3 regions of the Mesorhizobium sp. ISC25 genome follow, and region 1 is predicted to be linked to each of the others. Evidence: predicted binding sites of a transcription regulator. Region 1 holds the regulator's gene; each other region holds the start of a gene.
What was found. Region 1 encodes PhoB, which activates phosphate uptake and scavenging genes when phosphate is short. Its sites were predicted from a motif close to TGTCATNNANCTGTCAT; they were not measured.
Positions count from the first base shown of each region.

Region 2: RQ479_RS23170 (inorganic phosphate transporter) is a predicted target of PhoB. The motif match lies at 3,019-3,035, and genes of this name have one in related genera.
Region 3: RQ479_RS02230 (esterase-like activity of phytase family protein) is a predicted target of PhoB. The motif match lies at 7,931-7,947, and genes of this name have one in related genera.

Region 1 covers NZ_CP135441.1:5,394,957-5,405,114, reverse strand. Annotated here, with positions in the region: gene xylF (D-xylose ABC transporter substrate-binding protein) at 1-133, opposite strand, end outside; gene RQ479_RS26530 (ROK family protein) at 419-1,663, shown strand; gene phoB (phosphate regulon transcriptional regulator PhoB) at 1,673-2,362, opposite strand; gene phoU (phosphate signaling complex protein PhoU) at 2,379-3,086, opposite strand; gene pstB (phosphate ABC transporter ATP-binding protein PstB) at 3,119-3,922, opposite strand; gene pstA (phosphate ABC transporter permease PstA) at 3,919-4,770, opposite strand; gene pstC (phosphate ABC transporter permease subunit PstC) at 4,774-5,763, opposite strand; gene pstS (phosphate ABC transporter substrate-binding protein PstS) at 5,823-6,884, opposite strand; gene RQ479_RS26495 (hypothetical protein) at 7,538-7,891, shown strand; gene RQ479_RS26490 (DUF2865 domain-containing protein) at 7,975-8,946, opposite strand; gene RQ479_RS26485 (hypothetical protein) at 9,279-9,494, shown strand; gene RQ479_RS26480 (hypothetical protein) at 9,632-10,036, opposite strand.
Region 2 covers NZ_CP135441.1:4,678,506-4,688,663, forward strand. Annotated here, with positions in the region: gene RQ479_RS23160 (carbonic anhydrase) at 1-91, opposite strand, end outside; gene RQ479_RS23165 (transporter) at 257-1,282, opposite strand; gene RQ479_RS23170 (inorganic phosphate transporter) at 1,370-2,965, opposite strand; gene RQ479_RS23175 (TetR family transcriptional regulator) at 3,084-3,620, opposite strand; gene RQ479_RS23180 (efflux RND transporter periplasmic adaptor subunit) at 3,771-5,048, shown strand; gene RQ479_RS23185 (efflux RND transporter permease subunit) at 5,045-8,128, shown strand; gene RQ479_RS23190 (L,D-transpeptidase) at 8,188-8,652, opposite strand; gene RQ479_RS23195 (hypothetical protein) at 9,252-9,419, shown strand; gene RQ479_RS23200 (response regulator transcription factor) at 9,502-10,158, opposite strand, start outside.
Region 3 covers NZ_CP135441.1:438,277-448,434, reverse strand. Annotated here, with positions in the region: gene RQ479_RS02270 (Gfo/Idh/MocA family protein) at 1-83, opposite strand, end outside; gene RQ479_RS02265 (LacI family DNA-binding transcriptional regulator) at 278-1,303, shown strand; gene RQ479_RS02260 (ribokinase) at 1,313-2,230, opposite strand; gene RQ479_RS02255 (MurR/RpiR family transcriptional regulator) at 2,262-3,137, opposite strand; gene RQ479_RS02250 (ABC transporter permease) at 3,134-4,111, opposite strand; gene RQ479_RS02245 (sugar ABC transporter ATP-binding protein) at 4,128-5,654, opposite strand; gene RQ479_RS02240 (substrate-binding domain-containing protein) at 5,712-6,770, opposite strand; gene RQ479_RS02235 (TIM barrel protein) at 6,811-7,800, opposite strand; gene RQ479_RS02230 (esterase-like activity of phytase family protein) at 8,048-9,526, shown strand; gene RQ479_RS02225 (L,D-transpeptidase family protein) at 9,672-10,158, opposite strand, start outside.

The sequences.
Region 1 (10,158 bases):
CGTCCGTCTTCCAGCGCTCTTCCTGGAAGTTCGACCAGGAAACGCCGATCACCTTGTCTTTAGCCTGCGCCACCGACGCCAGCGCCAGCGTCATGGCGACACCCGCCAGAATGGCGGTCGTGAATTTCTTCATCATATCCTCCCAGCGCCGCGTACGGCGTGACCAATTGGCTCAAAGACCAGCTTAGAAGCTCTAATTTTTTCGAGCCTCGAAAAAATACTGGCCCGATCTCCGGCTGCTGTCAACATCGATTCTGATGGATTTTGATGACTCTGCGAGTTTTTTCGAGCGTCGGAATAAACGATGACAGCGCCACCGGCATCTGACACTATTTGCCTGCATCCGACACTATTTGTCGGACATTACCGACGGCTTCCGGTTCATGAGCGGCCGCGGCAACCGGGAGGAAAGCAAACGATGTCGGTCGGAATCCGCCATGACGATTTGCGCCGGCGCAACCGGGCGATGGTGATCTCGGCGGTGCGCCGGGCCGGCCAGCCATCGCGTACTGAGATCGCAGCAACCACCGGCCTCAGTCATTCGACCATATCGGCGATCTCCTCCGACCTGATACGGGAAGGCATCCTCGCCGAGAGCAAGGCAAGTGAGCCCGTTTCGTTGAAACGCGGTCGTCCGCAGGTCGGCCTCGCCCTCAACCCGGAAGCGGCGGCGGTGCTGACCGTGGTTTTGTCGCTGAATTTCCTGTCGGCCGCCATTATCGACTATGCGGGACAGGTAGTCGCCGAGGAACAGCGCCGGCTGGACACGCTGACCATGCCGCGCGACGAACTGATCCGCGAATGCATGGCCATCGTCCGGCGCCGGCTCGAGGATCCAGACCTTGACGTCCGCAGTGTCGCCCGCATTGCCCTGGCGATTCAGGGCATTACCGACTCCCCTGCACGCGCCATGCTGTGGTCGCCGATCACGCCGCAGACCGATATCGCCTTTGCCGACATGCTGGAGGACGAATTCGGCATCCCGGCCACGGTGGAGAACGACTGCAATATGATGGCGGTGGCTTTGCGCTGGCGCGATCCGGATCGCTATCGCGACGACTTCATCGCCATCCTGCTTTCGCACGGCATCGGCATGGGGCTGGTGCTCAAGGGCGAGCTGTTCACCGGCACGCATTCCTCGGGCGGCGAGTTTGGCCACATGATCCATCGTCCGGGCGGCGCGCTCTGCCGTTGCGGACGACGCGGCTGCATCGAGGCCTACGCCGGCAATTACGCCATCTGGCGCAACGCCAGGCAGATGAGCGAAGACAGCGAACCCATCGCCGACGTCAGCGACGCCGACATGCGCGCACTGGCGGCCCGGGCACGCGAGAAAGATGGGCCGGAACGCGAGGCCTACCGCAAGGCCGGCGAAGCGCTGGGTTTCGGTCTCGGCTCGCTGTTCGCGCTGATCGATCCGGCGCCGGTCGCGATGGTCGGCGCCAGTGCCGCCGCCTTCGATCTGATCGAGCCGGCCTTGCGCCAGGCCATCGCCCAGACCGCCGGCGGCCAGCATTCGGGCTCGATCTCCTTCGACACCGAACCAAACGAATTGCCGCTGATCCGCGAAGGCTGTGCGATGCGGGCGTTAAGCTTCGTCGACCAGGAGATTTTCGCGCCGGGCGCGCAAATGAGGCCCCGCGTCAGAAAGAACGTAGCCTGATCCGGCGGATCAATCTTCCCTGATCGCGTAGCCGGCACCGCGGATGGTGCGGATGACATCAGGCATGCGGCCGTTGTTGACCGCTTTGCGCAGCCGGCCGACATGCACGTCGACGGTGCGTTCGTCGATATAGATCGTCTCGCCCCAGACATTATCGAGCAACTGGCTGCGCGAGAAGACGCGGCCCGGATGCCGCATCATGAACTCGAGCAACCGGAATTCGGTCGGCCCGAGCCTGATTTCGCTCTTCTTGCGATAGACCCTGTGCGATTCGCGATCGAGCACGATGTCGCCGACCTTCAGCACGCTGGACAGCACTTCCGGCTTGGCGCGCCGCAGCAGCGCCTTGACTCTCGCCATGAATTCCGGTGTCGAAAACGGTTTGACCAGATAGTCGTCGGCGCCGGTCGAAAGACCGCGCACCCGGTCGCTCTCCTCGCCGCGCGCGGTCAGCATGATGATCGGCAGCCGCTCGGTTTCGGGGCGCACCCGCAACCGGCGGCAGAGCTCGATGCCGGAAACCGCTGGTATCATCCAGTCGAGCACCAGAAGATCGGGCACATTCTCCTGCAAACGGATCTCGGCTTCGTCGCCGCGTGTCACCACCTCGACCTGGTAGCCTTCGGATTCGAGATTGTAGCGGAGCAGCACACCCAACGGCTCCTCGTCCTCCACCACCATTATGCGTGGTGCGATCATCGACTGGGCACCCCCATCATGTCACCGGCGTGGACATTGTCGTTTCGTCCTGCTTCGGACGATTGACCGGCAATTGCTCGCCGGTCAGCACATAATACGCATTTTCGGCGATGTTGGTGACATGGTCGCCGATCCGCTCCAGATTCTTGGCGCAGAACAGCAGGTGCGTGCAAGCGGTGATGTTGCGCGGATCTTCCATCATGTAGGTCAACAGCTCGCGGAACACGGACGTGTATTTGACGTCGATGCGCTCGTCGGCGGCACGCAGCTTGGCCAACCCGGCCGCATCGTCTGCAGCATATTCCTCGATGACGCCCTGCACCTGGATGAGCACCAGCTGCGCCATCGCGTCGATGGAATGCGACAGGTCGCGCGGTGTGACGTTGAGCCCGACCGCACTCACACGCTTGGCGATGTTCTTGGCAAGGTCGCCGATGCGTTCGAGGTCGCCGGCCATACGGATCGCTCCGACCACATGGCGAAGATCGTGGGCCATCGGCTGGCGTTTGGCGATCAGGGTGATGGCGCGATCGTCCAGTTCGCGTTGACGCGCATCCATGATGGCATCGTCGGAAACGACGCGTTGCGCCAGCACATTGTCGGAATTCAACAGGGCCTTGGTTGCCCCGCCGACCATCGAACCGGCGAGGTCGGCCATGTCGCGGATCAGCTTGCTGATCTGCTCGAGATCCTCGTCGAAAGAAGCGACTGTGTGTTCGCCCATGGTCCTGTCCTCATATGCATGATCGGAACGGCTCAGCCGAAGCGGCCGGTGATGTAATCCTGCGTGCGCTTCTCGCGGGGCGACGTGAAGATCTTCTCGGTCCGGTCGAACTCGACCAGTTCACCCAGATACATGAAGGCTGTCTGGCGCGACACGCGTGCCGCCTGCTGCATGTTGTGCGTAACGATGACGATCGTGTAGTCGGCTTGCAATTCGTCGATCAGTTCCTCGATCTTGGCGGTCGACAACGGGTCGAGTGCGGACGCCGGTTCGTCGAGCAGAATGACTTCCGGCTTCACGGCCACGGTGCGGGCGATGCAGAGCCGCTGCTGCTGGCCGCCGGACAGGCTCAGGCCGCTGGCGTTGAGCTTGTCCTTGACCTCGCTCCACAGCGCGGCGCGCTTCAATGCCTGTTCGACGCGGCCGTCCATCTCGGACTTGCCGAGGTTCTCGTAGAGCCTGACGCCGAAGGCGATATTCTCGTAGATCGACATCGGGAACGGCGTCGGCTTCTGGAACACCATGCCGATCTTGGTCCTCAGGAGGTTGAGATCCTGCGACCGGTCGAGAATGTTCTGGCCGTCGAGCAGCACGTGGCCCTCGGCTGTCTGTTTCGGGTAGAGCTCATAGATGCGGTTGAACACACGCAGCAGCGTCGATTTCCCGCAGCCCGAAGGCCCAATGAAGGCCGTGACGCTGCGCTCGGGCAGCGACAGGCTGATGTCCTTTAGCGCCTTGCTCTGGCCGTAGTAGAAGTTGAGGTTCTTGACCTCGATCTTCGTCTTCTCGGCGACCGTTTCGGTCATCGTCATGTCCGGGGACAACATCTGTGTCATCTGTCCTCTCTGCGTCCGGTAAGGCTGCGGGCGAGGATGCTCAAGCCCAGAACCGTCAGGGTGATTATGAGTGCGCCGGTCCACGCCAGCTGCTGCCATTCCTCGTAAGGGCTGAGAGCGAACTGGAAGATGGTCACCGGCAGGCTGGCCATCGGCGCGTTGATATTGCTGCTCCAGAACTGGTTGTTGAGCGCTGTGAAGAGCAGCGGCGCCGTCTCGCCGGAAATGCGTGCTATCGCCAGCAATATGCCGGTGACGATGCCCGACAATGCGGCGCGGTAGGCGACCGAACGGATCACCACCCAGCGCGGCGCGCCGATCGCGGCACCGGCTTCACGCAACGCGTTCGGTACCAGGTTGAGCATGTCTTCAGTGGTGCGCACGACCACCGGAATGACCAGGATGGCAAGCGCCACGGCGCCGGCAATGGCCGAGAAATGTCCCATTGGCCGCACCATCAGCTCATAGACGAACAAGCCGATGATGATCGACGGCGCCGACAACAGGATGTCGTTGATGAATCGGACGACGGTGGTGATGCGCGAAAAGCGCCCATACTCGGCCATGTAGGTTCCCGCCAGCACGCCGATCGGCGTGCCGACGACAACGGCGATGATCGTCATCAGCAGGCTGCCCGCGATGGCATTGAGCAGGCCGCCGGCCTCGCCCGGTGGTGGCGTCATCTCGGTGAAGACCGCGAGCGAAAGCCCGGCCGTGCCCTTATAGACCAGCGCGCCGAGGATGAGCGCCAGCCAGGCAAGCCCGATGCCGGCGGCGACGACGCAAAGCGCCATCATCACCGAATTCCTGGCTTTGCGGCGGCTGTGGAGCGATGAGGATGTCGACATCGGTCAGGCTCCCGTACGGGCGTCGATCCGCATCAGCATATAGCGGGCGGCGGCAAGGATCAGGAAGGTGATGACGAACAGGATCAGGCCGAGCGAAACCAGCGAGGAGGTGTAGAGGTCGCCGTCGGCCTCCGTGAATTCATTGGCGATGGTCGCCGAGATCGTCGTGCCCGGCGCGAATAGAGAGGCACTGATGCGGTGCGCGTTGCCGATGACGAAGGTCACCGCCATGGTCTCGCCGAGCGCCCGGCCGAGGCCAAGCATGACGCCGCCCATGATGCCGATGCGGGTATAGGGAATGACCACGCGCCGGGTCACTTCCCAGGTCGTGCAACCGATGCCGTAGGCCGATTCCTTCAGCACCGCCGGCACCGTATCGAAGACGTCCTTAGTGATCGAGGTGATGAAGGGTAGCACCATGATGGCGAGGATCAGCGCCGAGGTCAGAAGGCCGATGCCGTAAGGAGGGCCGGCGAAAAGGCTGGATAGTCCCGGCACGCCGTGGAAGATGTTGATTATGAAGGGCTGTATCGTCGTCTGCAGGAACGGCGCGAACACAAACAGGCCCCAGATGCCGTAGATGATCGAGGGAATGCCGGCCAATAGCTCGACCGCTATGCCGATCGGGCGCCTGAGCGGGCGCGGGCAGAGCTCGGTGAGAAACAAGGCAATGCCGATGCCGATCGGAACCGCGATCAGGATGGCGATGGCCGCCGTGACCAGGGTGCCGTAGATCGGCGCCAGTGCGCCAAATTTTTCCGTGACCGGATTCCAGCTCTCAGTCGTCAGGAAGGAGAAACCGAAGGACGACAGCGCCTGCCACGAGCCGGCAAACAGCGAGATCGCGACACCGCCGAGGATGACCAGCACAAGAATTGCGGAAGCGCGGGTGAGTCCGCGGAATATGGCATCTGTGAGCGCGAAGCGCCGCACCGTAGCTTCCCTGGCCCGGGCTGCTGCAGATGATGGCATGGCATCGGAAGCGATGGTCATTGGGTCCTCGCGATTGAAGGCAACAGGGAGGGCGCCGTCGACGCCCTCCCTGCAGGAGATTACATAGCCGAGTAGAGCGGCTTGCCGTCGCTGCCGACGACTTCCTTGGCCCACATCGCCTTGACGCTCTCTACCACCTTGTCGGGCATCGGAACGTAGTCCAGCTCGCCGGCCATCTCGTCGCCCTTGTCATATGCCCAGGCGAAGAATTTAAGGGCTTCGGCGGTGGTCGCGGCGTCGTCCGGCTTCTTGTACAGGAGTATCCACGTGGCCGCCGTCATCGGCCACGACTCGGCGCCCGGCTCGTTGGCGAGGATCACGCCATAGCCCGGCTGCGAGCTCCAGTCGGCATTGGCCGCTGCCGCCGAGAACGCCGCCGCGGCAGGCTCGACCTTCTTGCCGTCCTTGTTGATCATGTCGGTGTGGGTGAGCTTGTTCTGCTTGGCATAGGCGTATTCGACATAGCCGATCGCGCCGCCGGTCTGGGAGACGTTGTTGGCAACGCCCTCATTGCCCTTGGCGCCGATGCCGACGGGCCATTCCACGGCCTTGTCGACGCCGACCTTTTCTTTCCAGTCCGCGCTAACGTCGCCGAGGTAATAGGTGAAGTTGAACGTCGTGCCCGAACCATCGGAACGGTGAACGACCGCGATCGCCTGCGAAGGCAGCTTGACGTCGGGATTGAGCTTCTTGATCGCCTCGTCATCCCAGCTCGTGATCTTGCCGAGGAAGATGTCGGCCAGCGTCGGGCCGTCGAGAACCAACTCGCCCGGCTTGATGCCTTCGAGGTTGACGACGGGAACGATGCCGCCCATCACCATCGGGAACTGAGCCAGTCCGGACGCTTCAAGCTCTTCGCCTTTCAGCGGCGCATCCGAAGCGCCGAAGGTAACGGTCTTGGCCTTGATCTGCTTGATGCCGCCGCCGGAACCGATCGACTGGTAGTTAAGGCCAACGCCTGTGTCTTTCTTGTAGGTGTCGGCCCACTTCGCATAGATCGGGTAGGGGAAGGTGGCGCCGGCGCCGGAGATGTCCGCGGCGAGCGCGGCGGACAGGGTGAGGGTGGTCGTCGCCGCAGCCATTGCAATCGCAACGGCCGCCGAGCGGATGAAATGTCTCATGTGGCCTGCTCCTGTTCGGAATATGGTCTCTCGGCGCCATTCCTCCGGCGCCCGCTGAGGCCAATAGCCCCCGATTATTACAGTCGCATGACAGTTTCATGTCGCTCCGGTAACGTCGTCCAGCCGGGTTAAGAAGGAGCGGCCGCGGCCTTTGTCGGCATGGGCCGCGGTTTGCCGCTGGAATCAGCAGCTTGCGTGAATTCCGGCCGGCATCGTCTGCTCGGCGATCGCAGCAACCGGCTTTAAAAGAAAAAAACCGGACGGGAGCGCGTTGCATGCAGCCAGAACGTGTCATGGCCGAGCCATCGCCGAAACAGGTCCGTTGGGGTAAATCTGACCCTGTTTCTTGCCGGCGGTCGCTGCTCCCGCCCGTAACTGGAGGAGCGGAACTTCGAATATCCCATTGTCGCCACTGAGCGCGGCTTTGGTATGGTGCGATCGCACCATGGCCTTACGCTGGAAGCGTTGACGAATCGCAAGGTTCTAACTCGCGCTGGACCTCCATCCGCGCCCGACCCGGCGCTCGATTTTCGAGCAAGGCGTTCGACTGGAAGTGCGACGACTTCTACTTCACGGTATCTACTCCCTTCGCCCTATTCCGCCGGTTGTCGGTTAGGCCGAAGCGGCGTTATAAGCTTGCAGGGGTATTGCTGATGTCTCGACGGATTCTGCCTGTCTTCCTGTGCCTGGCGCTGCCTCTGGGAAGTGGCTGCGCGCGCAGCTATGACGGCACCGTGATCATTCCCAAGCCGCTCGATGTTCGCCGTTTCTGGGACCGGCCTTCGCCGCAGGCGCAAGCCGAACAGTCGCAGTTGGAGACCGACGTCTTTCCAGTGGCGCCGCAAACGCCGAAAAGGCCGGCGGTGCGCAGGAGCGCAGCTTCGGTTGCAGCGCCGCGGAGGAGGGTCGCCAACAACCCGCCCATGCTGTCGCCGGAGCCGACGAAGCCGCTAACTTGCAGGAACGTCAGCGAGCCCGGCAAACGGGCCCGCATGGTCTGCGAATAACCCGCCGACGTCGGTCGATGCGCACGGGTCCAGGCCTTGAAGCGGCTATCCGGCCAGCCGTCTCGGAACATCGCCCGCCTTGGTCAGTCCGCCGGGAAGAAGGCCGGCCCGACCACTCTCACCGGCCGCGCGCCGATCGCTCTTTCGATCGACTGATGCTGGGCAGCCCCCTGCACTTCGGCAGCCTGCGTTTTTGCCTCTGCCGGAGCGTCACCGGCGGTTTCGATCCCGGATTCAGGAATTTCCGCGACGATGCCAAAATCCGGCTTTGCCGTCGGCAACGGTATGATGGCGTTGGTCATGTTGGCCGGTGTCACGGTTCGTGCCCTGAGCTCGGCGACGCGCCGGTAATAGCGCTTGACGTCGCAGGCCTTGAAGTTCGCGTCGTCGCGGTACCGGAACGCGGCAGGTAGCTCCACATAGGGTTTTCCCGACTCGAGCGCGACCATCTCCTCGGTCTCGCGAGTGGCGTCGCTCAGCGTATAGAGGTCGACGCCGGCATCGTCGCAGATGTAGCGACACTGATCGACCGTTTCCTTCAGATCGTCGCTCTTGGCGAACTGCGATTTTGGCGCGGGGAAGAAATATCCGTCCGACAAGCGAACGCAAAACAGCATCCGATTGCCGCCAATTGTTGTGCCTGCGGACTGGGCCTTGGGTGCCGTGCGTTGCTGCGCCGGCTGTTTCTTGGCAGCGGGGGCGGCGCAGCCCAGCGCGACAAACCTGGCCTTCAATCCGGACGTGTCCCTGCCCGAATTCGATAGTCTGGCGATCTGCCGTTGCACCTCCGCCTTGCTGGCGACCAGGTCGGCGCAGGGATTGAAGAAGAAGCCGGCCGTTTTCGCCGTGCATCGGCGTTGTCTCTCCAGCCTTTGAATCGCGGCGAGTTGCCGGCGCAGTTGGGCAAGCTCGGGGCTGGTCCCGCCGTTGCGCCCCGCCGAAAGCAATTGGCTCCTGATGGCGCCGCAGCTATCCGCGTAGGAGAAGGATGTGCCGAGCGCAACGGCTATTGCCGACACTAGCATCAGAATCGTGAGGAGCCAGAAGCGTGTCATTGAACGACCATTATCCTTGTTGCACCGAGAACAGGATTTCTTTGTCGACTATGGATAAGTACTGTCTAAATCAGTTTTATCTAATTAAAGTGGACCACACCGCCGGCAGAGACTTTAGTTCTAGTGTATTATATCCACTGACGTAAATTCAATATTACATTTTTATTTCAAGATTGAGACGAACCGGCAGCAACGCCGGCGGACGCCCGCCACGGCGAAGTTTGATGCGCGCGGCTGGTTCCGCAGCGCGATCAATCCGGCGTTACCGGCCGGCCGTTGCTGAAACCTTAGCCCCAAGTTCGGCGTTGAACGGCCAAAGGAGGAGACCGCAAATGTCGATCCACTTCACCGTCGCGGACCTGACCAGGAATCTGTTCCATTCACTTGGGTTGGACCATGAACGCGCACCGAGGCCACTCGACCACGAGCAGAGGCTTTTGCTGGAGTGCTATCTCGCCGGCCAGATACCGGAATCGGCCTGGAGCGACTATGTCTTCGAGATGCCGGAACTGGCGCGACATGTCGAGGCCAGACGAAGCCGCCACTAAAGCGCATCGCGGTCGATCGGGCCTCATGCGACGCGCTTAGGTTCTTGTTTTATGCATGTCGTTGTCGCAAAACCGCTGCACACTTTTTATGCGACATGCGCTAGATCCCGAAAGTGGAATCCGGTTGTCGGAAAAGATCAAGGCGAAGCCTGCACTCGCGTTGCAGGCTGTTTTTGTTTGGGCGAGTTGAATTGCAGAGTGAACACCTTGCCCGGGATGCCCTCAGCCAGCGCCGGTGAAAGGCTCAACGGCAGGCAGTGGTCCACGGCCGCAATCGCTGCATCGACAAAAGCCTGCCGTGCCTTCTCGTCGCCGGCCACGCGGATGGCGGTCGGCTTGGGCCTGCCGATCAGCGTGCCATTGCGCCTGAAGCTGAAGCTCAGGGTGACGGTGGAATTCCCGGCATTCGACGGCGGGGTCCAGCACGCCTGGATGGCAGCCCCGACCTCGGGCATGGTGTTGAGCGTCGCTGCATTCGATTGACCGGCTGCACCCGCCAGCATGGCGCCTGCAACCGCCATCATTCCGGCAATGCATTTCATGACAGGGCCTCTGTTCTTGAACCGCCCTCGAGGACGGGGCTAACTTCGATGGTAGGGCCGACATCGGCGATGACAAGATGGCGGCAACGCGCTTCGTCAGCCATGCAGGCGTCGTGAAGCGC
Region 2 (10,158 bases), 720 kb from region 1:
CCAGCGCGCGATAACGCCCGCTTTCGGTGAGATACCGACCGCTCATGAAGTTGCGGTAGCCGGTGAGAAGATGCTCGGGAAGGTGGGGCATGGGCAGCGGTGGGAGCCTTTCCGGGTTAAGGCACGGTTCAATCCCGAAAGGCTCTAGCGCATCGGCCCGAAAATCGGAACCGATTTTCGGAAGGCGGGATGGCGTGGTTTCGACGTGCCAGCCCGTACTTTGACAAAGGCGAACGAACGCCGCCCTTAGTCGGCCTCAGAACCGCAGATTGGCGCCGGCGCGCAGCAGAAGCCAGTAGAACAGGCCGGTCGCGCCAACCGCCAGCAGCATCGCCAGGAAGAAGCCGCTGGGGCTCTCGGCAAATGGCAGTCCGCCTGTATTCATGCCGAAAATGCCGACGATCAGCGTGCCCGGCAAAAGCAGCGCGCTCATCACTGCCAGCGCCTTGAGGCTGCGGTTCGATTCGTCGGCAAGCTCGGCCGCAAGCTCCTCCTGCAGCAGCCTTGCACGGTCGTTGATCATGACGACCTCGCGGTCGAGCCGTTCAAGGCGCGCAGCAAGCCGGCGCAGAACTTCATGTGCGCCGGCGGAAAGGTTCCAGGCGGAACGGTCTTCATCCTGGAAAAGCGCTGCCAGGGCCGAGATCGGCCGATGCAGGGATACGGCAAGGCGGCGCACATCCTTCAGCTGCCGTCTTTCGTCGGCAAGCCGCTCGGTCACGAGATGATCCTCGACTGCATCCAGCCGCTTCGTCGCCGCGGCGAGCCGCAGGCTGGTGGTCTTGCAAAAAGCCATGACCAGCGTTTCGAACAGCTCGAATGCCGTGGCTGGCCGCAGCCCCGCGGCAAGGGCAGTGTGCACTTCCTCCACCGCCGCCAGCGGATGCCGGCGGCCGGTGACCAGCAGCCGCTCCGAGACCGCAAAATGCAATCTGCCGATGGTCGTCGACTGATGGGCGATCTCGCCATGCAGATCGGCCGAAATGCCGTGGACGACGCCATTCTCATGCGCCAGCACCAGGCTGTCCTCATGTCCTTCGAGGATTGCATGAGCCGACGCCGGCAGCGCGCAGGCATGGCTGACCCAGGAATGGGCGCGCCGGTCGACAAGGTCGACATGCAGCCAGACCCAGCCGTCCGCTGAGGCCAGCTCGGCCTCTATGTCTCGGGGCGCCAGCGGTTCGGGAGCTTTGCCGGGAGCGGCACGATAGGCCCAGACCAGCCCGGGAGCATGATGCTGATCGTCTGCGGCAAGCAATGTCAGATGCGATGCGTCATTCATGGCCGCCGCCGAAACAATGCACGTTGAGGTGATCCGGGCGGCGCCGGGGCCGGCGCCGCGACATTCTGGTCAAACCCTGTCCCCCGCTCAGAACACCTGGCGGAAGATGACGAACAACACGAAGGCCAGACAGATGGAGACCGGAAGGGTCAGTATCCAGGCCATCAGCATGTTGCGCACCGTCGACCATTGCAGGCCCGAACCGTTCGCCGCCATGGTGCCGGCAACGCCCGAGGACAGCACATGGGTGGTCGAGACCGGCAGACCGAGATAGTCGGCCGATGCGATCGTCGCCATGGCGACAAGCTCGGCGGACGCGCCCTGGCCGTAGGTCAGATGGCTTTTGCCGATCTTCTCGCCGACGGTGACGACGATGCGTTTCCAGCCGACCGTGGTGCCGAGGCCGAGCGCCAGCGCGATGGCGACCTTGACCCAGAGCGGGATGAACTTCGTCGCGTTGTCGACCGCCTTGTGATAGGTCGTCACCGCCTTCAGGTCGTCCGCCTGCATCGGCAGCAGCTTCTTCTTGTCGATCAGCTTCAGCGCTTCACCGATAAGATAGATGTTGTTGCGGGCGTTGCTGACCAGATTTGTCGGCAGCTTTTCCACGGACGGATAGGGCGACAACATGGCGCTGGTGTCGTGGATGAAGCTCTGCAGGGCAGGCGTCGTCTCGTCCTTCCAGGTCTTGGTACGGACGGCGTCGCCGACCGCGGTCGCCGCGTCGGTCACGGCGACGCCGGGCTTGACGTATTTGCCGAGCACGGTTTCCACTTGGGTCGCCGCCGATTTGTAGGCTTCGAGATAGTTGATATCGGGCGTGCGGTTCAGCGCGAAGGCGGTCGGCACCACACCGATAAGGATGAGCATGATGAGGCCCATGCCTTTTTGCCCGTCATTGGAGCCGTGGGCAAAGCTGACGCCGGTGCAGGTGAAGATAAGCAGCGCCCGGATCCACAGCGGCGGTGGGGCGCTCGACTTCGGCGCCTCGTAGAGCTCGCGGTTTCTGACCAGCAGCTTCATCGCCAGAAGCAGCAGCGCGGCCAGGCAGAACCCGACCAGCGGCGAGATCAGAAGCGACAGGCCGACATTGGACGCCTGCGACCAGTCGATGCCGCTGGTAATCGAGCCGGCTGGCGCGGTGAACTGGTTGGCGAGGCCGACGCCGATGATCGAGCCGATCAGCGTGTGCGAGCTCGAGGCCGGCAGGCCGAGATACCAGGTTCCGAGGTTCCACAGGATCGCGGCGACCAGCAGCGCGAAGACCATGGCCAGCCCCGAGCTCGATCCGACCTGAAGGATCAATTCGACCGGCAGCAGTGAAATGATGCCGAAGGCGACCGCTCCGCTGGCGGTGAGCACGCCCAGAAAGTTGAAGAAGCCGGACCACATCACCGCAAGCTCGGCCGGCATGGAATGCGTGTAGATCACCGTTGCCACCGCATTGGCGGTGTCGTGAAAACCGTTGACGAATTCGAAGCCGAGCGCGATCAGCAGCGCCAGGCCAAGCAGGATCCACGGCACCGCGACGGTACTGGTCAGGTCCTGGCCGAGCGCGTAGCCGACATAGGCAAGGCCGCCCAGAATGATGACGGCGAAAAACCATTTGCCGGTGCCGTTGGGCCGGTCGAGCGGATGCTCCGGCCTTGGAATTCCTGCCTCGCTTGAAACAATATCGACCATTCCCCACTCCTCTTGCATTGCAGCAAAGAATGGGAGGACGCTAGGTCCGCACAATGAAGCCTGTGTGACGGCGGGGCGCTTTGAAACGGAGCCGAGCCTGCTGGACGGGGTTCCTGACCTATTCCGCGATCTCCAGCAGGGTCGATATCAGCAGCCGGCGCTCTTCGGCGGAGAGTATGTCCGAACCGAACAGGTTCATGCTGCGAAGTCCTTCGATTGCGAGATAACAGACCAGCAGCGCCCTAAGGTTTGGAGTCTCCTCCTTTAGCCGTGCGAACACCTGCCGCCTGAACGATTTTATCGGTGTCAGGAAATCGGGATCCTCGGCAATCGCCGAAAATATCCAGGACGCCGACGGCTTCGTTGCCTCGGCATGCTCGGCCGAAAGCCTGATATAGGCCGCAAGCGGGCTCTCGCCGCTGACGCCATTGGTGCGGGCGGCCTCAAGCGCCTGTTGGAACGCGCTGAGGTAATCCTCCACCAGCGCTTGCATCAATTTCGCCTTGGTCGGGAAATTGTAGAGAAGACCACCCTTCGACACGCCGGCACGGCTGGCGACCGCATCCAGCGATAGGCTGCCAGGACCCGTCTCGCGCGCCACGGCGGCGGCGGCGGCGAGGATCTTCTCGCGCGAATTTGCTCTGCGGGCCTTCATCAATCGTTCCCCATTCATTAGCTTAGGCGGAATTGACAAGACCGTCCAGACGGTACAGTAAGATCGCCGTCATTTGAAATTGGGACCAGTCACAGGTATGTGTTCCGGTCGTCCGACCGTTATGCTGGGCCATGGCCGAGGGGACTGTTCGTGATCAAGCGCTTCATCATCGCCTTCATTCTGCTCGTGCTGGTGTGCGGCGGCATCGTCGGCTTCAACCTGTTCCGCGACAATGCAATCAAACAGTTCTTCGCCACCATGAAGCCGCCGGCCGCGACCGTGTCGACGGTCATTGTCAAACCTATGTCCTGGACGCCCGGCATCGAGGCGATCGGCACTGTCAGTGCCGTACGCGGTGTCGACCTCACGGTCGAAACTGCCGGCATCGTCAAGGACATCCTGTTCCATGCCAATCAGAAGGTCGCCGCCAACGCCGTGCTGCTGCAGCTCGACGATGCCGTCGAGCGAGCCGATCTCGTTGCGTCGAAGGCGCAAGCCACATCCGACCAGACGACGCTGATGCGCGCTCTCGAGCTGCAGAAGCGCGGGGTCGGCACCGACGCTACGCTCGACACGGCGCAGGCAGCAGCATCGGTCTCCGCCGCGCAGGTAAACAAGCTGCAAGCGGTGCTCGACCAAAAGCAGTTGACGGCCCCCTTCAAGGGTACCGTCGGTATTCCGAAAATCGACCTTGGGCAGTATCTCACACCCGGCACCGCTGTGGTGACCTTGCAGGACATGGATACGATGCGTGTCGATTTCACCGTGCCGGAGCAGCAGCTTCCGCAGCTGAAGATCGGACAGACGGTGCGGCTGGGCGTCGGCGGCGGCGACATGCCGTTCGCCGGTAGCATCCGCGGTATCGATCCGAAGATCGACCCGACGAGCCGGCTGGTGACGGTGAGGGCGGAGGTTGGCAATCCCGAAGGCAAGCTGACGCCCGGCCAGTTCGTCCAGGTGCGCGTCCAACTGCCCGAGGAGAACGACGTGCTGGCGCTGCCGCAGACGGCGCTGACTTCCAGCCTGTACGGCGACTTCGTCTTCGTGGTGCGCACGGCCAAATCCGCCGAAGCCAACGGCGCGGCTCCCGAGGCAAAGCCGGAAGAAAAGCCGGCTGCAGATGCTGCCAAACCCGCAACCGAAGCACCTGCGGCAAAACCCGAAGAAAAGCCGGCCGCTACCCCAGCCAAACCGGCAGCGGAAGACAAGCCGGCAGCGGATGAACAGAAACCGCAGCTCGTGCTCGCCCAGGTGTTCGTCAAGCCAGGCCGCCGCAACGCCGGCCTGGTCGAGATCCTGGAGGGCATCGCGCCCGGCGACGAAGTCGTTACCGCCGGCCAGAATCGGCTTTCCAACGGCATGTCCGTTGCCGTCGACAACACGATCGATCCGAGCAAGCCGGGGAATCAGCAGGCAGCCCAGCAATGAGCTTTTCCGACCTCTTCATCCGCCGCCCGGTCCTTTCGACCGTGCTTGCCTGCATGATCCTGCTTCTGGGTTTTCAGGGCATCTTCAACCTTTCGATCCGGCAATATCCAGAGGTTGAAGAAACGGCCATCACGATCACCACTGCCTATCCCGGCGCCAGCGCCGACCTGATCCAGGGGTTCATTTCCGCGCCGATCGCGCGTGCTGTCGCTTCGACCGAAAACATCGATTATGTGACGTCCGCGAGCCGGCCGTCATCCAGCACCGTGACAGTGCAGATGAAACTCGGCTCCGACCCCGACGTCGCGCTGAACGAAGTCTTGTCGAAGGTTCAGAGCGTTCGCGGCGATCTGCCGGACGAAACCAAAGACCCGGTGATCGTCAAGGGCACCGGCCAGCAGTTCGCGATGATGTACATCTCGATGCAGAACCCGAAAATGACGCCGGAACAGCTCACCGAATATATCGAGCGCGTCGTGCGGCCGCGTATCTCGACGGTCGAAGGTGTTGCCGACGTGCAGATTTTCGGCGCCGCCGAATATTCGATGCGTGTCTGGATCGACCCGATCAAACTGGCAGCGCGCGGCGTGACGGCGGCGGAAGTGCTGACCGCCATCAACGAATCGAATTTCCTCTCCGCGCCCGGCGATACCGAAAACGAATATGTGGCTTCCTCGATCACGGTTCGCTCGACCCTGCAGACGCCGGAGGCTTTCGCTGCCCTTCCGCTCCGCTCGAAAGACGGCAATGTGGTGAGACTGCGCGACGTTGCCCGCGTCGAACTCGCCGCGGCGAACACTGACACCAGGGTCACCTTCAACGGCAAGCCCGGCATCTTTCTCGCCATCTTTCCGACGCCGGCCGCCAATCCACTGACCACCGCGGCGGCGATCCACAAGATTGTGCCGACCATCCAGGAGACGCTGCCGCTGGGCATGACGATGGAGATCGTCTACGACTCAACCGAGCAGATCAGCGCGTCGATCGAGGAGGTGTTCAAGACCATCGGCGAGGCGGTCGCCATCGTCATCGTCGTCATCCTGCTCTTCCTCGGCTCGTTCCGCTCGGTGCTGATGCCGATCGTGACCATTCCGCTGTCGCTGATCGGCGTCTGTTTCCTGCTGTTTTCTTTGGGTTATTCGATCAACCTTTTATCGTTGCTGGCCATGGTGCTGGCGATCGGACTGGTTGTTGACGATGCTATCGTGGTGGTGGAAAACATCCACCGCCACATGGAGGAAGACGGCTTGTCGCCGATGCAGGCGGCCTTCAACGGCATGCGGGAGATCTCGTCCGCCGTCGTCGCCATGACGATAACCCTGGCCGCGGTGTTCGCGCCGCTGGCCTTCACCGGCGGTCTGACAGGCGCACTGTTTCGCGAATTCGCGGTGACGCTTGCCGGCTCGGTGGTGCTTTCGGGTGTCGTCGCCCTCACCATCACGCCGATGATGTCGGCACGTATCCTGAGGTCCGGCTCGCACAGCCGCTTCCAGCGCATTGTCGACAATACGTTCGGGCGCGTCGAACACGTCTATGAGCGGCTGGTCACCGGTTCGTTGAACTATCGCCCGGTGACGCTGATGATCGTCCTCGCGCTGGTCGCCACCACCGGTTTCATGTTCACCAAGACCTCGAGCGAACTGGCGCCGGAAGAAGACCAGGGCTTCTTGCTGTCTATTGTGAACGCGCCGCGCTATGCGACGTCGGACTACACCGAGACCTATGTGAACCAGATTCTCGGGCTGGTGAATGATATCCCCGAAACCAGGGCGCGGTTCTCCGCCGTCGCGTTCCAAGGCCCGACGAACAGCGCTTTCGTCGGCTTTGCGTTCAAGGACTGGGCCGAGCGCGCGCGCAGCTCGAAGGAACTTCAGGAAGACATCACTGCCCGCCTTGCCAAGGTGGCAGGCGTCGAGGCTTTCGTCTTCGCGCCGCCGACGCTGCCCGGCTCCGGCGGCGGCCTGCCAATCACAATGGTGGTGCGCTCGACCGGCGAGGCCTCCCAGGTGTACGAGGCGGCCGAGAACATCAAGAACAAGGCGCAGGCCTCCGGTCGCTTCCTCGCCGTGCAGAATTCGATGTCCTACGACGCGCCGGAAGTGACGGTGACGATCGACCGCGATCGCGCCGCCGCGCTCAACCTGCCGATCGCCGACATCGGCCGGACGCTGACCCTGTTGGTCGGTGGCGCCGAGGTGGCGCAATTCGACCGCGAATCCAACAGCTACGACATCATCCCGCAGGTACCGCAGCAATTCCGCGACAATCCCGAAAAGCTGGGGGAGTATTTCGTGCGCAGCGTGTCGGGCGAGATGGTGCCGCTCTCAGCGGTGGTGAAGATCTCGACCAACGCGTCGCCGGCCGCCATCGAGCAGTTCAACCAGTTGAACTCCGCCACGATTTCCGCTCTGCCATTGCCCACCGTCACCACCGGTGACGGGCTGAAGACCATCGAGGACATCGCCAGGGAAAGTCTGCCCGACACGTTCTTCATCGACTATACCGGCCAGTCGAGGCAGGAGAAGCAACAGGGCTACACGATCATCATCGCCTTCGCGGCGGCTGTGCTCGTCATCTACCTGGTGCTGGCGGCGCAGTTCGAAAGCTTCCGCGATCCGTTGATCATTATGATGGCGGTGCCGCTCTCGATCTTCGGCGCGATCGTGCCGCTTAATATCGGGCTCGGCACGCTCAACATCTATACCCAGGTCGGCTTGATCACGCTGATCGGCCTGATCACCAAGCACGGCATCCTTCTGGTCGAGTTCGCCAACCAGCAGCGTGAAATGCACGGCATGCGGCGGCGCGATGCGATCATCGCGTCCGCCAAGGTGCGGCTGCGGCCGATCCTGATGACGACGGCGGCGATGGCGCTCGGCGTGGTGCCGCTGATCATCTCCAGCGGCGCGGGTGCCGCGGCACGCTATTCGATGGGCCTGGTGATCTTCACCGGCATCCTGGTCGGAACCATGTTCACGCTGTTCGTGGTGCCGATGTTCTACACCTTTATCGCCAGCAAGGACCTGCCGCATCACGCCGAAAAGCCGGATCCGAAGCTGATGCCGGTAATGCCAGATTAGATTCCGCTAATAAAGAAGGCCGGATCTCCGGCCTTTTTGAGAGCGACGAGAGGCATCGCTCATTTGACGATGACGATGCTGGTGTTGGCCGGGCCGAAGACCTCGACGAGCTGGTAGAAATCGGCGGCGTTGTCCGGATGCAGACGCACGCAGCCATGCGAGGCCGGCTGGCCGAGGCGCTTGATGGCGCTTGTCGCATGTACGGCGTAGCCGCCGCTGAAGAACACCGAATGCGGCATCGGGGCGTTGTCGTATTTCTTCGAATACCACATTTCATGCATGCGGGTCGGCTTGAACGAACCGGTCGGCGTGACGTGCGTCCTGTCGCCGGTCGAGACCTTCCAGGCGAATGTCGGCCGGCCGTCGACCAGGATTTCCATGGTCTGCTGTGACAGTGACACACGCGCGACGATCTTGTTGGCGGCGGCGCGGGCTGCGCCGTTGCCGGCACTGACAAGCAAGGCAGTACCGGTGATGACGGCGGCGGCGATGTTGATGAGCTTGGCGGAAATGGCAGTGCACATGATGTCCCCCTTATTCTGCCGGTCGGGGCCGGCTCAATTCGATGACCGGCTTATCGGGGCGTCATGTTTCAAGTCGATTTCGCTAGGTGCTCGTTTGTGTTTCGATTCTGTTTCCCCTGGTTAACAGAAAGAGTCCGGCCAATCGGCCCTCCGTTGCGTGACGTCGTCAGGAATATGTTGTGTTTGCGTGAGGAGGATCGGCCAAACCGCGGCACGAATCCGCGATTGCCTTTCGTTTGAGAGGAATTCAACTGACTCCGAAACCGAGCTGCAACAAAGCGCGACCTCGGCGGCATGATCCGGATACAGCGCACGGGCAAAGTTGACCTAACGAAAACAGCGGGCAACGAACGATCGGAAGCCAACACTGTTTTCGCTACGGTCTGGATTGTCTGGACAGTTTCCAGCCTGCGCGTCGACCGGCTCAAGCCCCTCTGGCGGGGGCGGCTTAGGGCCGTTGAGGATGCGCGGCGCCTCCGGCAACTTGCAGCCGAGAGGACCGAAGGCCCGCGCCGCAACGGGGGGCTCCGCTGGCGGCGCGGGCGCTTCGGGGGTTCCCCTGAAGTGCCCGCAAATTCCAATTTTGAGGAACGAACAGGATGAAAACGAAATTCGCCGCTTCCGTGCTTTCCGCCCTGCTCTACGTGCAGGGCCTGCTCGGCATTGCCGGCCTCGCCACCGTGCTGCTGAAGGAACGCGCCCATGCCGGCGAGGTCAGCACGAACAGTGATATGCCGTCCGGCCCGTCGCTTCTCGCGGTGCGCTGAGGAAAGAGCATCGGACCCCAAGAGTGGAAAACCGGTTTTGGGAAAATCAGATGCTCAAGACAAAAGGGTGGCCGTCCTGCCTTTAATCGACGAATTGCGTCGGCGGATCGAACCGATAACCCGCACCCCGTATGGTAGTGATGGTTTCGGTATCGAGCTTGCGGCGCAGCCGCACGATGCGCGAATCGATCGACCGGTCGAAGGCTTCGGCATTTTCGGCAGGCGCGGCGGCGATGATGTCGTCCCGCGTCAGCACCTTGCGCGGGCTGGCCAGGAACAGCCTGAGCAGCGCCACCTGCCCGGGCGACAGCTGTTCTTCCGTGCCCGAGCGGTGCATGACGATTGCCGATCGGAGATCGACGGTCGCGTTCTCCAGCACGACCAGTTCCCCGGCGCTCCTGCCGCGCCGAGCCAGAAGGCCGCCGACGCGAGCGGCAAGCTCCCTGACATTGAGCGGGCTTTCGACGACGTCGGCGGCGCCGAGTTCGAGCGCCAGAACCTTGTCGACCAGATCGGCCGGGCGGCAGATCAGGATGAAATCCGGTCCACCTTCGCCGCCATGTCGCCTGAGCAGGTCGCGCCCCTCCGCCTGGCTGACGCTGTCGCCGACAACCACGACATCGATACCCTTTTCCGAAAGCAGCGATTCGGCTTCCCACGGCTGTCGCGCCGCGCGGACGTCATGCCCGCGCCGCTCGAGATGATCGGCGAGATCGGTCGCGATTACTTCAGCGACGGA
Region 3 (10,158 bases), 1.5 Mb from region 1:
ATGGCGAGCCCGTCGACCTGCCTGGCCGCATCGAGCCAGGCCTTGCTCATCGCTCCGCAGCCGACCAGGACGACATTAATCATCCAGCACTCCTCCCTCCCGGCCCCTCCAGACCGATCGTCACGGCATTCACGGCAGGGCCATAAACCATTTTCCGTAAACGTTTACGAGAACACACCCGATGGCGTACAATGTCAATTAGCCGGTGCGAAAAATCGTCCTGCCGCCTTGGCCCGAAGAGCCGCCGGTGCTAGCCAAGCAAGGGGAGAACTGTCCTTTGGCGTCCAGTATTCACGACCTTGCGCGTCACCTGAACATTTCGATCGGCACGGTGTCGCGCGCGCTCAACGGCCGCGCCGATGTCAATGCCGACACACGCCAGCGCGTGCTCGATGCGGCCAAGAAGCTGAATTATTCGCCGAACCAGTCCGGCCGTAGCCTGCGGCGCGGCGCCACCCATTCGATCGCCTTCATGCTGCAGCCGCATCCGGGCGACCAGGAATATGGCGAGCCGTTCTTCATTCCGTTCCTGACCGGGCTGCAGGCCAAGCTCGCCGAAAGCGGACTCGACTTGATCGTGGTGATGGGTGCGCCGGGCGACTATCAGCAGGAGCGCCTGCGCCGTGTCGTCGAGACACGCCGGGCCGATGCCGTGGTGCTGGCCTGGACGCGGCGCGAGGACGAGCGCATCGACTATTTGACCCAGGCCGGCTTCCCGTTCGCGACGCTCGGGCGCAGCCGCTCCGGCGGCGATGCCTACCCCTCGCTCGACCTCGACTTCGAAAAAGCGGGGGCTGACGCGGTCGATCGTCTCGTCGCGCGCGGCCACCGTCGCATCGCCGCCATCCGCCCGTCGCTCGACCTCAATTTCGGCTATCTGTTCCTTGCCGGCTATCGCAAGGCGTTGCGGCGGCACGGCATTGAGTTCGACCCCGAGCTGATCGCCGACGGCTTCATCAACGAGGCCGGCGGCTACGCCGTGACGCCGAAGGTCATGCGCTCCAAGGACCCGCCGACCGCCATCATCTTCAACAACGACGCAATGGCGCTTGGCGGCTGCAAGGCTCTGGCCGAGGCGGGCATCAAGCCCGGCCACGACATCGCGGTGATCGTCATCGTCGACACCCCGCTCTGCCGCTATTTTTCGCCGGCACTGACCGGCTTCCGCCCGGCGCTGGAGCCGATGGGCGAGCGGCTGGCCGAAATGCTGCTGGCATCGATCCCGGCTTACGCCGGCACCGAAGGCGCCCGCATCACCCGTGAAGTCTGGCCGCTGGAGCTGATCGCCCGCGATAGCGACTGATCGCGGTGGTCACTGAGCAGGCTCAGATTGATCAAGGCCCCCGCGCTCGCGCTCCGGCGTTGCGACCAGCGAGGCAGCGGCGGCATTGGCGGCGGCAAGTGCCGCCTCGACAGGCTCTCCACGCGCAAGCCCCGCCGCAAAGGCACCGACGAATTCATCACCGGCACCGTGGGTGCTGACCACCTTCACCGGCATCGCCGGCAAGGCGAATGCCCGGCCGTCGCGGTCGCAATAGGCAACGCCCTCGCCGCCGGCGGTGACGATGGCAGCCGGATAGGAATCGACGAGCATACCGGCCGCCTTCGCCGCACCCTCGAGCGTGTCGACGACCGAAACGCCGGCCAGGAACTCCGCCTCGACGGCGTTGACGATGACGATGTCGGTCAGCGCGATCAGTTCGGCTGTCAGCTTTCGCGCCGGCGCCGCGTTGAGGACGACGCGGCCGCCATGCGCCTTCACCGTCCGCGCCGCGGCAATGTTGGCGGCTTCCGGTATCTCGTTTTGCAGCAGCAGAACCGCCGTTTGCGCGATCAGCTCGGCCGCCTCCGTAATGTCCTTTTCGCCGAGAGTGAGATTGCTGCCCGAGACGATCACCGCGCCATAGTCGCCGCTGTCGTCGAAGATCGCCACGCTCATGCCCGAGCCGGCGCCGGAAGCCACCCGCACGAAGCGCTGGTCGACGCCGTTGCGGTCGAGATTGTCGAGAAGCGCGCGGCCGAAATCGTCATCGCCGACGGCACCGATCATTGCCGCACGCACACCGGCCCGCGCTGCCGACACTGCCTGGTTGCCGCCCTTGCCGCCGCATTTTGGATGCCAGGCATGGCCGGTCACCGTTTCGCCCTTGCGTGGGCGATCGGGGGCTTCGACCATGATGTCGTAATGCAGGCTGCCGAATACGGTCACCAGCGGCGGAGGAGCCGTCATGTGCGCCAGACCTTCATGAGCCGCTTGCCTCTCATGAGTTCTTATCTTTCCGTTTCGAGGTCACCGCAGACATGGTGCGGCCGAGATTGCGCTTCGCCGCCTGGTAGTCGCGTTGCGCGACCGCGACGAACAGCGCGTCCAGAATGTTGAGCTGGGCAATGCGCGCCGCTGCGTTCTCACCCATCAGCGGCGAGCCTTGCGCCGTCGAGCAGAGCACGATGTCGGCAACGGCCGCCAACGGCGAGTTGTCATAGTTGGTGATGGCCAGCGTGCGCGCGCCGCTTTTGCGCGCAAGTTGGATGGCATCGATGACGGCGCTCGTGTTGCCGGAATGCGAGAAGCCGACAGCAATGTCGTCGGCGCCGAGCAGCGAGGCCGACATCAGCATCATGTGCGAATCGTCGTAGACAGAGGTGCGGATGCCGATGCGCAGGAATTTGTGCGAAACGTCGCGTGCGATCTGCGCCGAGCCGCCGACGCCGTAGAAATCGCGATTCCTGGCGCGGTAAAGCAGATCGGCGGCACGGTCGAAATCGTCCATGTCGAGGATGGCGAGCGTCTCCTCCAGCGCCTGGATGGAGGTGCGGAACACCTTCTGCACGATTTCGGCTGAACTGTCGTCCACCGACAGCTCCTGATGCATCTCGGCGGTCGGCAGGCGGCTGTACTCATAAACGGCGGTGCGAAAATCGCGATAGCCGGAGAAGCCGAGCTTCTTGGCGATCTTGACCACCATCGCCTCCGACACACCGGCCTCCTCGGCGATCTGCTTGAGCGGGATGGTCTCGTCGAAGCCGCGCCGTCCGAAGACGGTTTCAACCACCTTCGCCTCGAGCGGCGTCAGATGCGGCATCATCATGCGGATGCGCGGTCCTACTGCTTTCAGGTCCAGCCCGGTCAAGGTCATCCACGTCCCCTCGTCACGCGATCGATAAGCATCGCGGCGAGGATTATAAGGCCAGTTGCCAGGAGCTGATAGAAGGACTGCACGTTCATCAGCGTCAGGCCATTGCGCATGCTGCCGAGGATGACGGCACCCAGGATGGTGCCGACGACGCTACCCTTGCCGCCCATCAGCGAGGCGCCGCCGATTGCCGCCGCTGCTATGGCGTCGAGCTCCCAGAGATTGCCCAGAATGGGTTCGGCCGCACCCAGCCGGCCGATCAGGATCTGCGCTGCAAGCGCTGCCAGCAGGCCCGAGATCATATAGGCGGCGATCTTGGTGCGTGCGATCGGCACGCCGGCTATGTAGGCCGCCTCCTCATTGCCGCCGACGGCGAGCAGATATTCGCCGAACGGCGTCTTCTTGAGGATGATCCAGGCAATCAGCGCGACCACGGCCACGATGATGACCGCCAACGGCAATCCGAACAGCGAGCCGTTGAAGATGGCGCGAAAGCCAGCAGGCAGGCCGAGCACCGGATTGCCGCCGGTATAGATCAGCGCCAGCGCCCGGTAGGTGCTCAGCGTGCCGAGCGTGACGATGAAAGGCTGCAGCCCGACATAGGCGACCAGCACGCCGTTGAGCAGTCCGCAGGCCAGGCCGATGGCGAAGCCGGCGGCGATGGCCAGCGGAAACGGCACGCCGGTAACCAGCATCGACGCTGAGATGACGGCCGAAAGGGCTGCCGTCGGCCCGACGGACAGGTCGATGCCGCCCGAGATGATGACCAGCGTCATGCCCAACGCCAGGCAGGCATTGATGCTCGACTGCTGCAGGATGTTGATCAGGTTACGCTCGGCAAAAAAGCCGGGGACCAGCGCCCCGAAGACGGCAAGGATCACCACCAGGCCGATCAGCGTGCCGGCGTCGCGCACGGAAAACCGGTGCAGGAAATCTGCCCTCGGGCGCGCTGCTGTGTGTTGGGTTATATCGGTCATCCGCTGGTCCTGTCCGTTATGCACCGGCCCGATGGCCTTGCGCCTTGCCGGCCTCAATCTCCGTTTGGGGTATGGCGTGCGCGGCGATCGCCTGTTCGCTGAGACTTGCGCGGCCCAGTTCGGCGGCGACCGTGCCGTCGCGCATCACCAGAACGCGGTCGGCGAGCCGGATCACCTCGGGGAGTTCGGACGACACGAAGATTACCGAATGGCCTTCGGCGGCGAGTTCCTCGATCAGGTGGTAGATCTCCGCCTTGGCGCCGACATCGATGCCGCGCGTCGGCTCGTCGAACAGAAGGATCCGCGTTCCAGCCGCCAGCCAGCGGCCGATGATCGCTTTCTGCTGGTTGCCGCCGCTGAACAGCCGGATCGGCCGATCGAGCAGGAACGGCCTGAGATTGACGCGTTTCATCTTCTCGGCTGCCACGCGCCTCAGCCGGCGATGGTCGATGAGGATGCGCGGCGCGAACACGCCCATCGAGGCCAGCGCCATGTTGCTGGAGATCGAGCGCAACGGCACGATGCCTTCGCGCTTGCGCTCCTCCGGCACCAGGCCGATGCCGGCCGAAATCGCGTCGCGCGGACTGGAAAGCTTTACCGCCTTGCCGTCGATCTCTATCGCGCCTGATGAGGCCCGGTCGGCACCGGCGAGCAGCCGCAGCAGTTCGGTGCGGCCAGACCCGACCAGGCCGGCAATGCCCAGCACCTCGCCGCGATGCAGCTCGAACGAGACGTCACGGACCTTGGTCGCCGAGGCGAGGCCGCGCACGCTTAGCCTGATCTCGGCGGAAGCATGCGAGCGGTGTTGTTCCTGGGCAAGCTCGCGGCCGACCATCATCGAAACGACGGATTTTTCCGAGACCTGTGCGAGATCGACGGACCCGACCACGGCGCCGTCGCGCATGATGGTGGCGCGCTGGCAGATGCCGAACACCTCGTCCAGCTTGTGCGAGACATAGACGACGGCGACACCGTCGCGCGCCAGACCGGCAATCACCTCGGCCAGTCGTTCGAACTCGCTCGGCGTCAGGCTCGACGTCGGCTCGTCCATCGCCACGATTCTGGCGCGGTCGAGCAGCGCCCGGCCGATCTCGACGATCTGCCGCTGCGCCACCTTCAGGCTGCCGAGCGGGGCTGCCGGATCGATGGTCGGGTCGATGGCGGCGAGGGCTTCCGCAGCACGGCGTTCCTGCTCGCGCCGTGCGACGAAGACGCCGCCGCGCGTCAGCGGATGGCCGAGAAACATGTTCTGGGCGACGCTGAGGCGCGGCACCTGCTGTAATTCCTGATGGATCATCGCGACGCCGGCGGCGCGCGCCGCGACCGGGTTGTTCAACGTCACCGGTTTGCCGTCGATGAAAACGCTTCCCGCTGTCGGCCGGTAGACGCCTGACAGTATGCGCAGCAGCGTCGACTTGCCGGCGCCGTTTTCGCCAAGCAGGCCATGGATTTCGCCGGCGCCGACCGAAAAGGACACATCGCTCAGCGCCCGCACGGCCGGAAACACCTTGGAAATGCCCTCGAATTGCAGCCGCGCTGACATTGCTTCAGTTCTCCAGGCAAGGGTGCCGACCCAAGGCCGGCACCCGCCGCCCCTGCTCTATTGGCCCGCTGCCGCGTCTTCGAGCAGCGCCTTGCGCGCGGAATCGCCGCCGCCGGAGTAACGGTCGGCATTGTCCTTGGTGATCAGCGCCTGCGGCGTGGCGACGACGCGCGGCAGTTTCTGCCCGGCCACCAGCCGCAGCGCCGATTCCAGCGCCACCTCGCCGGTCAGCACCGGGAACGAGTCGACGGTACCGGTCAGCTCGCCGGCGCGGATCGAGGCATAAGCGTCGGAAATCCCGTCGGTGCCGAAGACGGCCACCTTGTCTTGCAGACCGGCTGCCTTGACCGCCTCGACGATGCCCAGCGCCATGCCGTCATTGTTGGCATAGAAACCGATCAGGTCGGGATGCTGCTGCAGGATGTTGGTGGCCGCGTCGTAGGAGGTCTGACGATCCCAGTTGCCGGGGACGCTGGCGACGACCTCGAACTTGCCGGCTTCGGTGATGGTGGTCTTGAAGCCGTCGGTGCGCTGGACGGCGGCATAGACGCCGGCTTGGCCTTCGACGATGGCGACCTTGCCGCCATCCGGCCGGTTCTTGATGAACCATTTGGCGACGCGCACGCCATTGTCGCGCTGGACATTGCCGACATAGTACTCGGCCTGCGGGATGACCGCGTCATTGACGTTGACCACCGGCACGTTGGCGGCCTTGGCCTGTTCCATGATCGGCTGCAAATTGGAGTCGGTCTGCGGCGAAACGAGCAGCACGTTGTAGCCTTGCGTGACCAGGCCTTCGGCGATGGTGAGCTGGCCGAGCTGGTCGCCCTCGCTCTGCGCCGCCTGGTAGACCACGGGTACACCGATACGGTCGCCGAACGACTTGTAGCCCTCACCCAGAGAGCGCCAGTATTCGTTGGTCAGCGTCTTGGAGACCGCACCCGCCTTGGTGCCCTCGGGCAGCTTGGGGAAGGCGCCGAATTTGGCCTCGAGCTGCGACCAGTCGATGCGATCCTTCTCGGTGTCGGAATTGAGCGGCGCGAGCTCCGCGGAAAATGCCGAACCGATGGACAGCGCCATCAGGCCAGCGGCAGCGGTGGCAAGTAGAAATTTCATGGTCTTTCCTCCCTTGTTGAAAACGGTGATGGCCGCTGCGTCAGCTGTCCGGCCCGAGCATGGCTTCCTGGATTATGGCCTGCGACGCGACCGCGTCCTGACGGTCGACGGCAGTGGACAGGCGGTTGTCCTTTTCCAGCCGATCGACGACGCGCAGCATGCGCTTGACGGTGGCGATGTTGACTTCGCATTCGTGGACCGGGTCGAGCCCGGTCATATCCGGAAACGTGTCGAAGTAGATTGCCCCGGCATAGCCGTCGCGGCGGATCTGCCTGAGCAGCTCGATCGTCTGCAGCGTGTGCACGGCGCCGACCATCAAGCCGTCGTCGCGCTTGGCGTAGCCGTCGTTGAGGTGCACGCCGAGCAGCTTGCTGTGCCGTGCCACGAGGGCGGCGGCGAAAGCCGGCTGCTCGTCGGCATAGAGCACATGGGCGAAATCGAGCGTCACGCCGAGATTGGGCAGGCCGATCTCGCGGATCGCCAGCAACGTCGTCGCCGCATCGGGCATCAGACTGTAGGAGCGCGGCTCGTTGGGTTTGTATTCAAGGCTGATCTGGCAGTCCGGATCATGCGCCGCAACTTCACGGATACCATCGATTTCGTGTTGCCAGAGCGTTGCGTAGTCAGCCTGGAAGGCGTAGTCGAAGCCATCCTGCCCCAACCACAATGTCATCAGACTGGCGCCGGCCTCGCGCGCGGCGTCGATGCCGGCCTTGGTCAGGTCGATAGCCTCGCGGCGAACGGAAGGATCCGGGTTGGTGAAGGCGCCGAGCTTGAAGGCCGGGTTGGAGTAGTAGCGCATGGCGAAGCCATTGATCGAAAGCCCGAAATCGCCGAGTTTGCGGGCCATTTCCGCAGGCTTTTCGTCGACATGGTCGGGAAAGTTGAGGTCGAGATCGGTCAACTCCGCAACCTTCGCCGCACGTGCCGCCATTTGCAGCATGGACGGTTTGCCGACAAGATCGGGCCACTCGGCCTGTGGCCGCGAGGCAAAGGAATTGAGGCGGGTGGCGAAACGATAGGCAGTCATCGAGGACCTTTCATTGTCGTAACTTTACATAAGTATGATTATTTGTAAAGTTGTTAATTGCTCGCTCGGCGACGACGAAATCGCCATGCCCAGGCCAGTTGCGACCACGGGGGACAAGCAAGCGCCGCACTGTCACGCAAGTATCATGTTCGCGTCCTAGATCGCTTCTCCGAAGGCTTTCGCGGCATCCTTGATGCGACGCGGCGCTTTTTCAGGGCCCGGCAGCTTTGTCACAAAGAGGATTTCCATGAAAAACCTGCACCGAAACGCGTCCCTCGCCGTCGCGCTGGCGATGTTCACCGCCTTGACCCCGGCCTCGGCTGAAAACGCCGCGACCGTCGGCGGCATCAGCTTCGTCAACAAGGGCCTGGTCGGTGTCGGCCGCATCCCGGCCAGCCAGAAGGACAAGTTCGGCGAGACGTTTGGCTCCGGCTCGGGCATGGCGATCGACGCTGCCGGCTGGACGCATGGCGCCGATGGCTATAAGGGCTCGCTGTGGCTGCTGCCGGATCGCGGCTACAATGTCGTCGGCACCACCGATTACCGTCCGCGCCTCAACACGATCGTTCTCGAGTTCGTCCCGATCGCGCCGGGTGCGGCACCGGCCACCGGCCAGGAACAGTCGGGCCTCAAGGCAACCCTAGCCGACACCATGCTTTTGACCGACGACAAGGGCGCCGACGCAACCGGCCTCGATCCGCTCAACGGCGTGCGCGCCGCGACCGACGACATGCCGATCCTGCCCGAAGCCAACGGCAAGCTTGCGCTCGACAACGAAGCGATCGCGCGGCTGCCCGACGGCACGATGTTCATCTCGGACGAATACGGTCCGAACATCTACCGCTTCTCCGCCGATGGGCGTCTGACGTCGGCAACGCAGCCGTCGGCGGCGCTTGTCCCGATGCGTCACGGGTCGCCAAACTTTGCTTCCAACAATCCGGGACCTGGCGCGGCAGACCCAGATCCGAAGGATCCCGAAACCGGCCGCCAGAACAACCAGGGCCTCGAAGGCATGGCATTGACGCCCGACGGCAAGTTCCTGATCGCGGTGCTGCAGTCGGCACCCAGACAAGATGGCGGCGATTCCGCTTCGACGCGCCAGAACACGCGCGCGCTGGTCTACGATGCCTCGGATCCCGGCCAGCTCAAGCTCGCGCATGAATATGTCGTACCGCTGCCGGTGTTCACCGATGCCAAGGGCAAAACCAAGATCGCCGCGCAGAGCGAAATCGTGGCGCTGTCGGACAAGACCTTCCTGATGCTGGCGCGCGACAGCGGCAACGGCCAGGGGGTGAAGGGCGACACCTCGCTCCATCGCGAGATCAGCGTCGTCGATGTGTCGGCGGCAACCGACATCGCCGGCACCGAGTTCGACAAGGACAAGCCGGTTGCGCCCAAAGGTGAGCTCGATCCCTCGGTGACGCCGGCCAAGCTGACGCCGTTCATCGACATCAACGACAAGAGCGAGCTCGGCCGCTTCGGGCTGCACAATGGCGCGCCCAACGACCGCAACAACCTCTCAGAGAAGTGGGAGGCGATGTCGGTGGTGAGCGTCCTCGATCCGAAGCTGCCCGACGACTATTTCCTGTTCGTCGCCAATGACAACGACTTCCTCACGCAGGACGGCTTCCAGGTCGGCGCGCCCTACAAGGCCGAGGGTGGCGCCGATGTCGACACGATGTTCCTGGTCTATCAGGTCACGCTTCCCGGCCTCGCCGGGAAGTAGCGGCACCCATACAGGCGGACGCGCCGAACGCGTCCGCCTGAGCTGGCGCGATTGAACGGTCGGGCCCTTCAGTTGCGGCTCGCCCGCGCAGGGATGGTGTCCTAGGCGTCGCAAAACCTGCGACTGACGATCCCGACGAAGGCACTTACCTCAACATCTCCGCGTCCTTTGGCACGCCCGCATCGATTGGCTCGGCCGTCCTGTTCGACACGGCGGCGATCTTCCCGGCGGCAGACAGGTTCGGGCGCACGAAGACCGGCGCGACGCCGTCGACGCGGCTGTAGAGGTCGATAATGTCCTGATTCATAAAGCGCACACAGCCGGATGAAGCGTTCTTCCCAATGGAATCCCACTCCGGTGTGCCGTGCAGCCGGTACATCGTGTCCTTGCCGTCGCGGAAGAGATACAGCGCGCGGGCGCCTAGCGGGCTGTGCGGGCCGGGCGGCATGCCGTCCTTGTATTTCGCCAGTTCCGGCCGGCGTTGGATCATTTCCGGCGGCGGCGTCCAGACCGGCCACTTCTTCCTCGCCTGAACCACGGCGCTGCCGGTCCATCCGAAACCGGCCTTGCCGAGGCTGACGCCATAGCGAATTGCCTTGCCGCCGTCGCGCACCAGATAGAGGAAGTGCTCG